3 regions of the Streptomyces sp. SAI-127 genome follow, and region 3 is predicted to be linked to each of the others. Evidence: predicted binding sites of a transcription regulator. Region 3 holds the regulator's gene; each other region holds the start of a gene.
What was found. Region 3 encodes HrcA, which represses chaperone genes, less so after heat shock. Its sites were predicted from a motif close to TTNGCACTCNGNNNNNCNGAGTGCNAA; they were not measured.
Positions count from the first base shown of each region.

Region 1: the regulator HrcA is predicted to act here: its motif matches at 1,917-1,943, upstream of groL (chaperonin GroEL).
Region 2: the regulator HrcA is predicted to act here: its motif matches at 1,502-1,528, upstream of groES (co-chaperone GroES).

Region 1 covers NZ_JARXYJ010000001.1:5,647,484-5,652,561, reverse strand. Annotated here, with positions in the region: gene groL (chaperonin GroEL) at 129-1,754, opposite strand; gene M2157_RS25940 (cold-shock protein) at 2,299-2,505, opposite strand; gene M2157_RS25935 (ubiquitin-like small modifier protein 1) at 2,949-3,224, opposite strand; gene thrC (threonine synthase) at 3,268-4,551, opposite strand; SAM riboswitch class I at 4,569-4,727, opposite strand; gene M2157_RS25925 (glucosyl-3-phosphoglycerate synthase) at 4,865-5,078, shown strand, end outside.
Region 2 covers NZ_JARXYJ010000001.1:4,351,180-4,356,257, forward strand. Annotated here, with positions in the region: gene groL (chaperonin GroEL) at 1-936, opposite strand, end outside; gene groES (co-chaperone GroES) at 1,049-1,357, opposite strand; gene M2157_RS19685 (polysaccharide deacetylase family protein) at 1,558-2,367, opposite strand; gene M2157_RS19690 (polysaccharide deacetylase family protein) at 2,364-3,257, opposite strand; gene M2157_RS19695 (class I SAM-dependent methyltransferase) at 3,396-4,589, shown strand; gene M2157_RS19700 (sigma-70 family RNA polymerase sigma factor) at 4,812-5,078, opposite strand, start outside.
Region 3 covers NZ_JARXYJ010000001.1:6,897,777-6,902,854, reverse strand. Annotated here, with positions in the region: gene dnaJ (molecular chaperone DnaJ) at 1-948, opposite strand, end outside; gene hrcA (heat-inducible transcriptional repressor HrcA) at 949-1,965, opposite strand; gene M2157_RS31770 (MBL fold metallo-hydrolase) at 2,116-2,847, shown strand; gene M2157_RS31765 (DUF3097 domain-containing protein) at 2,879-3,691, shown strand; gene hemW (radical SAM family heme chaperone HemW) at 4,267-5,078, opposite strand, start outside.

The DNA.
Region 1 (5,078 bases), 1.3 Mb from region 3:
TCACGTCGAGCGGCTCGTGATCAAGCATAGCGCAGGAAAAGACCGGGGGCGGCCACCCCCTGTTTCCAGGAAGTGCCGCCCCCGGGAAGGACGTTGATCAACCGTCAGGCCTGGCGGCCGGGGGTCGATCAGAAGTCCATGTCACCGCCCGGCATGCCGCCGCCGGCCGGGGCAGCGCCCGCCTTCTCCGGCTTGTCGGCGATGACGGCCTCGGTGGTGAGGAACAGCGCGGCGATGGAGGCGGCGTTCTGCAGGGCAGAGCGCGTGACCTTCGCCGGGTCGATGATGCCTTCGGCGATCATGTCGACGTACTCACCGGTCGCGGCGTTCAGGCCGTGGCCGACGGGCAGGTTGCGCACCTTCTCGACGATGACGCCACCCTCGAGACCACCGTTGACGGCGATCTGCTTGAGCGGGGCCTCCAGGGCCAGCTTCACGGCGTTGGCGCCGGTCAGCTCGTCACCCTCGAGGTCCAGCTTCTCGAAGACCGAGGAGGCCTGGATGAGGGCCACGCCACCACCGGCGACGATGCCCTCCTCGACGGCCGCCTTCGCGTTGCGAACGGCGTCCTCGATGCGGTGCTTGCGCTCCTTGAGCTCGACCTCGGTCGCGGCACCGGCCTTGATGACGGCGACGCCACCGGCGAGCTTCGCCAGGCGCTCCTGGAGCTTCTCGCGGTCGTAGTCCGAGTCGCTGTTCTCGATCTCGGCGCGGATCTGGTTCACCCGGCCGTTGACCTGGTCCGAGGAACCGGCACCGTCGACGATGGTGGTCTCGTCCTTGGTGATGACGACCTTGCGGGCGCGGCCCAGGAGGTCCAGGGTCGCGTTCTCCAGCTTGAGGCCGACCTCCTCGGAGATGACCTCGCCGCCCGTGAGGATGGCGATGTCGCCGAGCATGGCCTTGCGGCGGTCACCGAAGCCCGGGGCCTTGACGGCGACGGACTTGAAGGTGCCACGGATCTTGTTGACGACCAGGGTCGACAGGGCCTCGCCCTCGACGTCCTCGGCGATGATCAGCAGCGGCTTGCCCGACTGCATGACCTTCTCCAGGAGCGGGAGCAGGTCCTTGACGGAGCCGATCTTGGAGTTGGCGATGAGGATGTACGGGTCGTCGAGCGACGCCTCCATCCGCTCCATGTCGGTGGCGAAGTACGCCGAGATGTAGCCCTTGTCGAAGCGCATACCCTCGGTGAGCTCGAGCTCCAGACCGAAGGTCTGGGACTCCTCGACGGTGATGACGCCTTCCTTGCCGACCTTGTCCATCGCCTCGGCGATGAGCTCGCCGATCTGGGTGTCGGCGGCGGAGATGGAGGCCGTGGAGGCGATCTGCTCCTTGGTCTCGACATCCTTGGCCTGCTCGAGCAGGGCGGCGGAGACGGCCTCGACGGCCTTCTCGATACCGCGCTTGAGGGCCATGGGGTTGGCGCCGGCGGCTACGTTGCGCAGGCCTTCCTTGACCAGGGCCTGAGCGAGCACGGTCGCGGTGGTCGTACCGTCACCGGCGACGTCGTCCGTCTTCTTGGCGACTTCCTTGACCAGCTCGGCGCCGATCTTCTCGTACGGGTCCTCGAGCTCGATCTCCTTGGCGATGGAGACACCATCGTTGGTGATCGTGGGGGCGCCCCACTTCTTCTCGAGGACGACGTTGCGGCCCTTGGGGCCGAGCGTCACCTTGACGGCGTCCGCGAGCTGGTTCATGCCGCGCTCGAGGCCGCGCCGCGCCTCCTCGTCGAACGCGATGATCTTGGCCATGTGAAGTGGTCCCTCCAGGACTGGGGGTGATTCCTTCGGACCGCGCCCGCGCCCGCGACGGACGGCTCGCCGGCCTGTGGATCCTTGCCCCACAAGGCCTGCGGGCCTCACCGACCCGGTCCATCTTTGTCACTCTCACCTTCAGAGTGCTAACGCCAATGATTAGCACTCGGCATGGTCGAGTGCAAGCGCCTCTCGTGGATCGGGCAGGGCGCCGAGCAACAGCGACGCCCGGTTACCGGCCCGTACGGCCCGACCGACACCGCTGCGTCCGGGCACCACCGGGGCCGTACGGGCGCCGCACACGACGGCCCGGCCGCCCCGTCCGCGTGACCGGTGTTCGACCGGCGCGGTCGAGCACCCCGGACCGCCGTACAAGACGGCGAACGCGGGCCCGGCCTCCCGGTGCCCGTGAGCCCGGCCCGATCACGCCCCCCTCAAGACCCCGGGCATGCCGAAGGGCCCGTACCCCATGACTCCCTATGGGGGACGAGCCCTTCGAAGAAGAACAGAAGAACGACGCTGTTGTTACCCGGCGCGTGCTTCAGCCGGTCGCCAGGCGAACCATGTCCGCCTGCGGCCCCTTCTGACCTTGCGAGATCTCGAACTCGACCCGCTGGCCCTCTTCAAGGGTGCGGTAGCCGTCCATCTGAATCGCGCTGTAGTGGACGAATACATCCGCACCACCGTCGACCGCGATGAAGCCGTACCCCTTCTCCGCGTTGAACCACTTGACGGTGCCCTGAGCCATGCCTAACTCCCCTATTACTGGCCCTTGCACGGATCCACACTTCGTGGATCCGGGTCAGACCTCACCCCCCACATGGTTGGGGGCGTGCGCCGGAACGCGTCGACCGCGGCTGAATGTATCTGTCCAACTGCCGTCTGCAACAGGTCAATCGGACGAGAATTCTGGACGGAAGGGGTCCGGAATGTAGTGAGAATTCGCCTGAATTCGGGGCAAGTCGGGCCCCATAAAAGACACATAAGGCACTTAAGGCGCACACACTTTGGCTACTTCTCATCGCATGTGGAGCGAGAACTCATATGCACGCGGCAAGAAGAAAGCCGCTGCTTCCCCAACTGTACCGCGCTCAACCATAGAGAATTGCCCCCTCCGCTTCTCAAGCGGAGGGGGCAATCCGATGAACACTCGGTAATTACCGTTACCGAAGGTAATGACCAGTCATACGGTCACCCGCCGGCGACGGCCGGAATGATCGAGACGCCGGCCCCGTCGGGCGTCGCCGTCTCCAGCCCCTGCTCGAACCGCACATCGTCGTCGTTGACGTACACATTGACGAACCGCCGCAGCTTGCCCTGGTCGTCGAGAACGCGCGCGGCGATACCCGTGTGGTTCTTCTCCAGATCGGCGATGACATCGGCGAGGGTCGCACCCTCGGCCTGCACCTCGGCCTGCCCGCCGGTGTAGGTGCGCAGGATGGTGGGGATACGGACGGAAACGCTCATGTTTCAGGACCTCCGGTCGGGTGAGTGCTTTCAGGGGCGGCGACTACGCGAGGCCGGCCTCGCGGAACGAATCCAGGTTGGGACGGATCGTGGCGGTGAGACCCGTACCCGCCACCGCGTCCAGCGTCTTCAGACCATCACCGGTGTTCAGCACGACGGTCGTCAGCGACGGGTCCAGCAGACCGTTCTCGATCAGCTTCTTCGCCACGCCGACGGTCACGCCACCGGCCGTCTCCGCGAAGATCCCCTCGGTCCGCGCGAGCAGCTTGATGGCGTCGACGACCTGCTCGTCGTTCACGTCCTCCACCGCACCACCGGTACGACGCGCGATGTCCAGCACGTACGGACCGTCCGCCGGGTTCCCGATCGCGAGGGACTTGGCGATGGTGTTCGGCTTCTGGGGCCGGACCACGTCGTGGCCCGCCTTGTACGCGACCGACACCGGCGAGCATCCCTCGGCCTGCGCGCCGAAGATCTTGTACGGCTTGTCCTCGACGAGCCCGAGCTTGATCAGCTCCTGCAGACCCTTGTCGATCTTCGTGAGCTGCGAGCCGGAGGCGATCGGCACGACCAGCTGATCGGGGAGCTGCCAGCCCAGCTGCTCGCAGATCTCGTAGGCCAGGGTCTTGGAGCCCTCGGCGTAGTACGGCCGCAGGTTGACGTTGACGAAACCCCAGCCCTCGCCGGCCGGGTCGCCGATCAGCTCGGAGCAGAAGCGGTTCACGTCGTCGTAGTTGCCCTCGATGCCGACGAGTTCGCCGCCGTAGATCGCGGCCATGACGACCTTGCCCTGCTCCAGGTCGTGCGGGATGAACACGCAGGAGCGGAACCCGGCCCGGGCCGCGGCGGCACCCACGGCGCCGGCCAGGTTGCCGGTGGAGGAGCAGGAGAGGGTGGTGAAGTCGAAAGCGCGGGCGGCCTCGATGGCCTGGGCGACGACGCGGTCCTTGAAGGAGTGCGTCGGGTTGCCGGAGTCGTCCTTCACGAAGAGCTTGCCGGCGTCGACACCCAGCTCGCGGGCGAGGTTGTCGGCCTTGACGAGCTTGGTCCAGCCGGGGTTGATGTTGGGCTTGTCCGCCACGTCCGCGGGGACGGGCAGCAGCGGAGCGTAGCGCCAGATGTTCGCGGGGCCCGCCTCGATCTGCTTGCGGAGCTCCTCGGTGTCGTAGGCCGAGAAGTCGTACGCGATCTCGAGCGGGCCGAAACACTCCTCGCAGGCGAAGACCGGGCCGAGGGGCACGCGGTGGCCGCACTCGCGGCAGCTCAGCGCTGCGGCGGGGCCGAGGTCTACGGTGTTCGTGGTGCTTGCATCAGTCTGCACAGCCATGGAGGCGAGGCCCTTTCTCCTCATCTTCCTCACGACGCACTTCGCCGTGAGACGGATTTGGCACCTTCCCGAGCCGGGAGCCTCGCGGAAACGATCGTCAGCGATCGCTACGAGAACCGACTGGAGGGTTGCCGGGGCTTCATCGGGCCGTATCCCTCTGCCCCTCTGGATGAGCGGTATGAAGTTGTGAACGGCGGGCCACCCAGGACATGCGATGGTCATCCGCGTTGTTCAAGACTGTAACCGACGGCCAGGACAGTTGAGAGAGACGTCCGAACCGCGAGATGGATCAAAGGCAGAGGAGCCGCGCACTGTGCTGAACGAAGTCGAGCGCTGGCTGGCCACGCGTTCCTGGTCCGTGACCGATCGCCCGCTGCACAGGATCATGGCGGCGAAGCGGGGCACGGGCCGGACGGTCAGTGTTGTCCTGCCCGCACTCAACGAGGAGGAGACGGTCGGTGACATCGTCTCCGTGATCCGTCATGACCTCATGCAGCAGGTCCCGCTCGTCGACGAGATCGTCGTCG
Region 2 (5,078 bases), 2.5 Mb from region 3:
GACCTGGTCGAGCTTGAGGCCGACCTCCTCGGAGATGACCGTGGCGCCGGTGAGGACCGCCAGGTCCTGGAGCATCGCCTTGCGGCGGTCACCGAAGCCGGGGGCCTTGACGGCGACCGCGTTGAAGGTGCCGCGGATCTTGTTGACGACCAGGGTCGACAGGGCCTCGCCGTCGACGTCCTCGGCGATGATCAGCAGCGGCTTGGAGGCACCCGACTGGATGACCTTCTCGAGCAGCGGCAGCAGGTCCTGGATCGAGGAGATCTTGCCCTGGTTGATCAGGATGTACGGGTCGTCGAGGACGGCCTCCATACGCTCCTGGTCGGAGACCATGTAGGGCGACAGGTAGCCCTTGTCGAAGGCCATGCCCTCGGTGAAGTCCAGCTCCAGACCGAAGGTGTTGGACTCCTCGACGGTGATGACACCGTCCTTGCCGACCTTGTCCATCGCCTCGGCGATGAGCTCGCCGACCTGGCTGTCCTGGGCGGACAGACCGGCGACGGCGGCGATGTCGGACTTCTCGTCGATCGGGCGGGCGGTCGCGAGGAGCTCCTCGGACACGGCCTTGACCGCGGCGTCGATGCCCTTCTTCAGGGCGGCCGGGGAGGCACCCGCGGCGACGTTCTTCAGGCCTTCGCGGACCAGCGCCTGGGCCAGCACGGTGGCGGTGGTGGTGCCGTCACCCGCGATGTCGTTGGTCTTGGTCGCCACCTCCTTCACCAGCTGGGCGCCGAGGTTCTCGTACGGGTCCTCGATCTCGACCTCACGGGCGATCGTGACACCGTCGTTGGTGATGGTGGGAGCGCCGAACTTCTTGTCGATGACGACGTTGCGGCCCTTGGGGCCGATCGTCACCTTGACCGTGTCGGCAAGCTTGTTGACGCCGCGCTCGAGGGCGCGACGGGCGTCCTCGTCGAACTTCAGGATCTTCGCCATGGGAGCGTGAGCCCTCTCGGAAATCTAGGTGAAAAGAGACTGCGCCCCGGGCGCCCGGCTTGTTAGTGGTCGCGGGGGCCAGGGGCGCAGCTCAAAGAAATGCTGGGGTGAATTACTTCTCGATGATCGCGAGCACGTCGCGAGCCGAGAGGACGAGGTACTCCTCGCCGTTGTACTTCACCTCGGTGCCGCCGTACTTGCTGTACAGCACGATGTCGCCGGTCTGGACGTCGAGCGGCAGGCGCTCGCCGTTCTCGAAGCGGCCCGGGCCCACGGCCAGGACGACGCCCTCCTGGGGCTTCTCCTTGGCGGTGTCCGGGATGACCAGGCCAGAGGCGGTGGTCTGCTCGGCGTCGAGCGGCTGGACCACAATGCGGTCCTCGAGCGGCTTGATGGCAACCTTGGAGCTGGTGGTCGTCACGATCCGACCTCCCCCTTCGGAGATCACGGGGTTGACTGTCTGAGGTGGCGACCAGGTGGATCCGTCGTCGCGGGTGCCGGACCTGCCCGTCGCTGTGTTGGCACTCTCCAGGGGGGAGTGCCAGACCCGAGACTATGACCGTGATTAGCACTCGGTCAAGCGGAGTGCCAATCGCGTCTCCGGCCACGCCGCCGGAGCGCCTACAGATAGTCCTCCAGCCGTCCCACCGTCAGCCCGCGCCGCTCGATCTCCCGCAGCACCGTCGTCGTCCGTTCCGTCAGCGTCGGTCCCGAGGCCTCCCCCGATGCCACCGAGACGATGTCACCCGCCCGCAGCGGCCGCTGCGGCGCGCCACCCTCCACCGACACGCTCCACAGCACCACGGCCGAGAGTCCGCAGTCGGCCGCCGCGCGCAGGGTCGTGCGGTCGTACGTGCCATAGGGCGGCCGGAGCAGCCGCGGCCGGATCCCGAAGCGGGACCGCACCTTCTCCTGCTGGCCGCAGATCTCGGCGCGCTGGCCGGGGTACGGCAGACCGCGCAGGGCGGGGTGGTCGAGGGTGTGGTTCTGGATGCCGGCGCCGACCGACTGGAGACGCGCGAAGTGGCCGTACCCGGGGCCGACGACACTGTCCGTGAGGAACAGGCTGACCGGCAGCCGCAGTTCACGGACCATGTCGACGAACCGCGGATCCCTCTCGGCACCGTCGTCGTAGGTCAGGAAGACGACCTTGTCGGACGTCCCGACGCGCCTCACGACCGGCGGCAGGCCGTCCCGGCGCGCCGCCGCGCGCGCCGCCACCCGCGGGGGCGCCTTCAGCGGGGCCAGGAGACCCCAATGGCGGTACGGCCGCCCGTCCGCCCTGCTCTCCCCGCCGGGTCCGTCCGGTCCGTACGACCCCGCCCGCTGCGCCGCCTTCCTGCCCAGCCGTTCGATGGGATCGACGGACTGGGCACAGCCGGTGAGCAGTACGGCCGCCAGCCCCCCGGCGACCAGTGCCCGCGCTCTCACAGGTAGTCCTCGAGGCGGGCCACCGCGTACCCCTCGGCCGTGATCCTGTTCAGGAAGCGGCGGACCATGTCGGGCATCGTGCCCTTCCAGTCCTTCCGCCCCCGGAAGTGGCTGAGCACGATGTCGCCGGGGTGGATGTCCTGGTCCCACTCGCGGTACTCCCAGCGGTCGACGAAGACCTCTTCGTTCCAGATGGGCGCGTACTTGACGCCGCAGGACCTGGCCGCGCGCAGGGTGTCCTCGTTGTAGTTGCCGTAGGGCGGGCGGAAGAGCGTGGGCCGCTTGCCGAACCGCTTCTCGATGACGTCCTGCATCCCGCAGATCTCGCGCCGCTGGCGGGCGTACGACAGCGCGGGCAGGTAGGGGTGGTGGAGCGTGTGGTTGTTCAGTACGACCCCTGCGTCCCGCATCCTCGCGAAGTAGCCGTAGTCGTCCTTGACCAGGTAGTCGCTGAGGAAGGCGGTGTACGGGATCTTCAACTCGCTCATCATCCGAAGGAACGCGGGGTCCTTCTCGGCGCCGTCGTCGATGGTGAGGAAGACGATCTTCTGCTCGGTGGGGACCGTGGTGAAGACCGGCGGCAGCCCCTTCTCCTCGTGGCCGTCGACCTCGAAGCCGTGGCGGGTGGTGATGCGGGGCTTGGTCACGGGCGCCGGCGGGGCCGTCAGCGGGACCTCCTTCAGGCCCCAATGCCTGGCGGCGGCGATCCGGGTCTGCTCGGCGCGGAGCCGGGCGGCCCGGATACGGGTCTTGTCGGCCTGGAGGTCGGCGGCGGGTGCCGGGGGTGCCTTGAGGGGCCGCTGCGGCCGTACGCCGGTTCCGGCCGGGTCGGCACAGCCGGAGACCAGGGCGGCCACCGCCAGGAGGACGAGGCCGCCACGGATGGACACCGACGCCACCAACGCACCCTTTTTATACTTTTGTCCTACTGTTCCCATGAGGCCGGATCCTCGCAGGTCACGGCATCGCACCTGGGCCGACACCGCCGCCGGAAGCGGACCGTCCACCGACTGGCCCACAATGACCCGGTGAACGACCTCGCCCCCCTCCTCACCCCCGAGGGCCGTGCCCTCCTCGACGAAGTGCGCGGCACCGCCCCCGCCGACGAACTCGCCGTCGCCACCCGGCTGCGCCGCGGGCATCCCGCAGAACTCGTCTCCGCGGCGCTCGGCCAGGCCCGGTTGCGGCAGCGGGCAGCGGCCAAGTTCGGGGCCGAGGACGCGGAGCGGATGTTCTTCACGCCGAACGGCGTCGAGCAGTCGACCCGGGCGAGCGTGGCGGCCCACCGCGCCGAGCGCCTGCGGGCACTGGGCGTCACCTCCGTCGCCGACCTGTGCTGCGGGATCGGCGGGGACGCGATCGCGCTGGCCCGGGCCGGCATCCGGGTCCTCGCGGTGGACCGGGATCCGCTGACTTCGGCGGCCGCGCGGGCGAACGCGGACGCGCTGGGACTCGCCGGCCTGATCGACGTACGGGAGGCGGACGTCACGGAGGTCGACACGGCCTCGTACGACGCCGTGTTCGTGGATCCGGCGAGGCGGGGCGGGCGTGGCCGCATCTTCGATCCGGAGGCCTACTCGCCGCCCCTGTCGTGGGCGGTCCGGGCGGCTCTCAAGGCCCCGCACGCCGCGCTGAAGGTCGCGCCCGGCATCCCGCACGAGGCGGTTCCGGCGGAGGCCGAGGCGGAGTGGATCTCCGACGGCGGGGACGTGAAGGAGGCGGTGCTGTGGTTCGGCACGGCGCCGGGGGCCGTCCGGGCCACGCTGCTGCCGGGACCGCGGAGCCTGCTCGGCCGGGGGCTCCCCGACCCCGAAGTCCGTTCCGTGGGGAGGTACTTGTACGAGCCGGACGGCGCCGTCATCCGGGCCCATCTGGTGGCCGAGGCGGCCGAGGAGCTCGACGGCGGGCTGATCGACCCCACCATCGCCTACGTCACCGCGGACGCGCTGCGCGAGACCCCGTATGCCACGGCGTACGAGATCACCGACCGACTCCCCTTCAACGTGAAGAAGTTGAAGGCGCTGCTGCGGGAGCGGGAGGTCGGGATCCTGACCGTGAAGAAGCGCGGGTCGGCCGTCGAGCCGGAGGAGCTGCGGCGCAAGGCCCTTCCGAAGCCGCAGGGACCGCACTCCGTGACCGTGTTCCTGACCCGGGTCGCGGGGGCGCCGACCATGCTGATCGGCGCCCCCGCGAGGGCCGTCACCGGCGCCGGATCGTCCTGAGCGGCTTCAGGTGCGGGTCGGCGCCCACCGGCCCCAGCCTTGCCGCGGTGGCGGACCGGCCGTCGTCGGCGCGCAGGGCCTGGCTGCTCATCCGGGTGCTCGCGGGCTCGTCGCCGTTGTGGTGCGCCGTGCACGGCCCGCCGTTCGCGGCGATCGAGGCGCTCGCGGAGTGCCGCCGCGGCGCTCGCGACCGCGGTGGTGCTCGCCGCGTTCGGCAACGGATCACCGACCGCACTCCCGCGCCCTGTCCAGCAGCAGTTCCCGCTCCCGTTCGTTGCGGGTCAGCGCGGCCGCCCGCTCGAACTCGGCCCGTGCCTGCGTCGTACGTCCGAGGCGGGCCAGGAGGTCGCCGCGCACGCTCGGCAGCAAGTGGTAGTCGGCCAGGGCGGGTTCGCCGGTGAGGGCGTCGACGATCTCCAGGCCCGGGCCCGGCCCCTCGGCCATCGAGACGGCGACCGCGCGGTTGAGTTCGACGACCGGGGAGGGGGC
Region 3 (5,078 bases):
CAGGTGGGTGACGCCACGGCTGTGCAGCGGGATCGACTGGCCGGACTGGGTACCGGGCCGGATGTCGACCTCCTCCATGCCGTCCAGCGTCTCCAGCGGCACCTTCGTGCCGAGCGACGCCGCCGTCATCGGGAGCGTGACCGTGCAGTGCAGGTCGTCGCCGCGCCGCTGGAACTGCGAGTGCGGGAGTTCGTGGATCTCGACGTAGAGGTCACCGGCGGGACCGCCACCGGGACCGACCTCGCCCTCACCCGCGAGCTGGATCCGCGTGCCGTTGTCCACACCGGCCGGGATCTTCACGGTCAGTGTGCGGCGCGAGCGGACCCGGCCGTCGCCGGCGCACTCCGGGCACGGCGTCGGGACCACGGTGCCGAAGCCCTGGCACTGCGGGCACGGCCGGGACGTCATGACCTGGCCCAGGAAGGACCGCGTCACCTGCGACACCTCACCGCGGCCGCGGCACATGTCACACGTCTGGGCGGAGGTCCCCGGCGCCGCGCCCTCACCGCTGCAGGTGGTGCAGACGATCGCCGTGTCGACCTGGATGTCCTTCGTGGTGCCGAAGGCCGCCTCGTCGAGCTCGATCTCGAGACGGATCATCGCGTCCTGGCCGCGCCGGGTGCGCGAGCGCGGACCCCGCTGCGACGCCGTACCGAAGAACGCGTCCATGATGTCCGAGAAGTTCCCGAACCCACCGGCCCCGAAGCCGCCCGCGCCACCGCCGCCGGCCTGCGAGAGCGGGTCGCCGCCGAGGTCGTAGACCTGCTTCTTCTGCGGGTCCGACAACACCTCGTAAGCGGCGTTGATCTCCTTGAACCGCTCCTGGGTCTTCGGATCCGGGTTGACGTCCGGGTGCAGCTCGCGCGCGAGCCGACGGAACGCCTTCTTGATCTCATCCTGCGACGCGTCGCGGCGCACGCCGAGAACGGCGTAGTAGTCCGTGGCCACTTACGACTCCGCCAGGATCTGTCCGACGTACCGTGCCACTGCGCGTACCGCTCCCATCGTTCCCGGGTAATCCATGCGGGTCGGTCCGACCACGCCGAGCTTGGCGACTGCCTCGTTGCCCGAACCGTAGCCGACCGACACCACTGAAGTGGAGTTGAGTCCCTCATAGGCGTTCTCGTGACCGATGCGTACGGTCATGCCCGAATCCCCCGCCTCGCCAAGGAGTTTGAGGAGGACGACCTGCTCCTCCAGAGCCTCCAGGACGGGCCGGATGGTGAGGGGAAAGTCATGTCCGAAGCGGGTGAGATTGGCGGTGCCGCCGATCATCAGCCGCTCCTCGTTCTCCTCGACGAGTGTCTCCAGGAGAGTGGAGAGCACTGTCGTGACCGTACCCCTGTCCTCGACGTCGAAGCCTTCGGGCAGGTCCTCGACCAGCCGCGGCACATCGGCGAACCGCCGTCCGGCGACCCTGCTGTTGAGCCGGGCCCGCAGATCGGCGAGCGAGGCCTCCCCGAAGGGCGCCGGGCAGTCGACCATGCGCTGCTCGACCCGGCCGGTGTCCGTGATCAGCACGAGCATCACGCGCGCGGGGGCGAGCGAGAGCAGTTCCACGTGCCGCACGGTCGAGCGGGTCAGGGACGGGTACTGCACGACGGCGACCTGCCGGGTCAGCTGCGCCAGCAGCCGCACGGTCCTGGCCACGACGTCGTCGAGGTCGACCGCGCCGTCGAGGAAGTTCTGGATCGCGCGCCGCTCGGGCGCGGTCATCGGCTTGACGCCCGCCAGCTTGTCGACGAACAGCCGATAGCCCTTGTCGGTCGGGATGCGCCCGGCACTGGTGTGCGGCTGGGCGATGAACCCCTCGTCCTCCAGGGCCGCCATGTCGTTGCGGACGGTCGCCGGGGAGACGCCGAGGTTGTGCCGCTCGGTCAGGGCCTTCGACCCGACCGGCTCCTCGGTGCCGACATAGTCCTGGACGATGGCGCGCAGCACCTGGAGCCTGCGTTCACTCAGCATCGCGCACACCTCCAGAAGTCGTTCCCTTTGCGCCTCGCCTGGCACTCTGTCCGTCCGAGTGCCAGCGCTCCCCGGCCAGTGTACGGCGGTGGGGTAGGCCCTGGGCAAGGCTGGTCCCGGCGTGACGGGTTGTAGGGCTAGCGTCGCGGTATGACGGTGACTTGGGAAGAGCTCGGGTGGGAGCGGGTCGCGACCGGGGTGGGGCGGTGCCGGCTGCCCGGCTGGGACTGTACGGCGGGCCTGGTGATCGGCGAGGGCACGGCCCTGCTGATCGACTCCGGCTCCGGACTCGCGGAGGGCGCCCGCCTGCGCGCCCAGGCCGAGGAACTCGCCGGTCATCGTGTGACCCATCTCGCGCTCACCCACCCCCACTTCGACCATGTCTTCGGGGCGGCGGCGTTCGCCGGGGCGGAGGTGTTCGGCGCCGTGGGTGTGGAGACGGTGCTGAGGGGACGGCTGGGCCGCGCGGAGCTGCGGGCGGACGCGGTGCGCAACGGACTGGACCCGGCGGTGGCCGACGAGGCGGTGGACGCCCTCGTCTCGCCCCGGCATCACGTCTCCGGCGAGTGGACGCTCGACCTCGGCGGCGGCCGGCAGGCGCTGCTGGCGAACGTCGGCCCCGGCCACACGGCCCACGACCTCGCCGTCCTCGTCCCCGGCTCCCCGGAGGTCGTCTTCTGCGGCGACCTGGTCGAGGAGTCGGGCGAACCGCAGGCGGGCCCGGACGCCGTACCGCCGCAGTGGCCCGCCGCGCTGGACCGGCTGCTGGACCTGGGCGGCGAGGACGCGCTGTACGTGCCCGGTCACGGAGCGGTGGTGGACGCGGCGTTCGTCCGGGCACAGCGGGACGCGCTGGCCGCCCGCTTCGGCGTGTCGTCATGACTCCCGAGCCGCTTCTCCTATCGTCATCCGAATGCGCCAGTACTCCGCCGACCTGACCCCTCCGTGGAAGAAGCCCAAGCCGGTGCCGGAGGTCCCCGCCGAGCCCGGTCTGGTGGTCGAGGAGCCGGGGACGGGCTTCTGCGGCGCGGTGATCCGCTGCGAGGCGGGCACGGTGACGCTGGAGGACCGCTTCGGCAAGCACCGGGTGTTCCCGCTGGAGCCGCGCGGTTTCCTCCTGGAGGGCCGGGTGGTGACGCTGGTGAAGCCGTCGGGCGCCTCAGCCGCTTCTGTGCGACCCACTCGTACCGCGTCCGGCTCGGTGGCCGTCCCCGGCGCCCGCGCACGCGTGGCCCGCGCGGGCCGTATCTACGTCGAGGGCCGCCACGACGCGGAACTCGTGGAGAAGGTCTGGGGCGACGACCTGCGCATCGAGGGCGTGGTCGTGGAGTACCTGGAGGGCGTGGACGACCTCCCGTCGATCGTCGCCGAATTCGCGCCGGGCCCGGACGCCCGCCTCGGCGTCCTGGTCGACCACCTGCTCCCCGGCACCAAGGAGTGGCGCATCGCACAGCAGGTGACCAGCGAACACGCGCTTGTCGTCGGCCATCCGTACATCGACATCTGGGAGGCGGTGAAGCCGTCGTCCCTGGGCATCGAGGCATGGCCCCGGGTACCGCACGGCCAGGACTGGAAGACGGGCGTGTGCAAAGCCCTGGGCTGGCCGTCGGAGAACACGGGCGCGGTGTGGCAGGCGATCCTGAAGCGGGTGGGGTCCTACCGGGACCTGGAGCCGGAGCTGCTGGGCCGGGTGGAGGAACTGATCGACTTCGTCACGGCGCCGTAGCGGATACGCGCGGCGAGTCTGCGGGCGGGTCGTACGGCTGCGGGCCGGTGGGGGCTCGTCGCGCCCGCGGCGGTAGCCGCACATCGATACAGCCCCGCGCCCCTGAGCAGGTTGCGGCTGCGGTCAGTCACCCACCCAAGGGCCGCGGGGAACTGCGCGACCAGCTACAACGAACCCGCAGCCGCCACACAACCCGACGCGTCACCGTTCCTGTGGACTGAGCGGGAGTGAGTCCGTTCAGCCGCGCGCCCCGAACGGGCTTGGGCGAGCTGGTCCCCGGCGTACTCGACCCCGGGGCGGCGACACGCATCCTGTGCGCGGTCCGAGCCTGAGAGGCCAGTTCCCTTACGACCTGGCAGGTCGGTACGGCCAGAGGCGACGGGGAGGCCCTGAACCATCCTCTGGTGGAGCAGGGGCCCCGCACGCTGACGCCGTACCCGGTGTCCCAGGTCGCACGACCACGCCAGCCCGAACAGCCCAGGGCGCCGCAAGCCCGTCAGCGGACGATCACACGATCGAGCTAATGCGGCCTTGTGCGCACTCCTTGGGGAGCAGTACCTACCCCCACCAGGCGCCTAATCCACCAGATCCCGAACCACCGCGTCCGCCAGCAACCGCCCCCGCAGCGTCAGCACAGCCCGGCCCTCCGCGTAAGGCGTCTCCTCGAGCAGCCCCTCCCCCAGCGCCCGGCGGGAAGCGGCCAGACCCTCCTCACGCAGCAGCGACAGCGGTGCCCCCTCCCGCAGCCGCAGCTCCAGCAGGATCCGCTCGACCCGCCGGTCCTCGTCCGACAGCAGCTCACGCCCTGCTCCCGGAGACTTCCCGGAAGCCAGCGCCCCGGCGTACGCACCGGGATGCTTCACGTTCCACCAGCGCACCCCGCCCACGTGCGAGTGCGCCCCGGGCCCGGCGCCCCACCAGTCCGCACCCCGCCAGTACAGCTCGTTGTGCAGGCACCGGCCCGCCTCGGACGTGGCCCAGTTCGACACCTCGTACCAGTCGAACCCGGCCTCCGCGAGCACCGAGTCCGCGATCAGATAACGGTCCGCGTGCACGTCGTCGTCCGTCATCGGAACCTCGCCCCGCCGGATACGGCGAGCCAGCTGGGTGCCCTCCTCGACGATCAGCGCGTACGCCGACACATGATCCGGTCCGGCCCCGATCGCCGCCTCCAGGGACGCCCGCCAGTCGTCGTCCGACTCCCCGGGCGTGCCGTAGATCAGATCCAGGTTGACGTGCGAGAATCCCGCCGCCCGTGCCTCCGCCACGCACGCCTCCGGCCGCCCCGGGGTGTGCGTACGGTCCAGCACCTTCAGCACATGCTGCCGCGCGCTCTGCATCCCGAAGGAGACCCGGTTGAAGCCGCCCTCCCGCAGCTCGGCCAGAT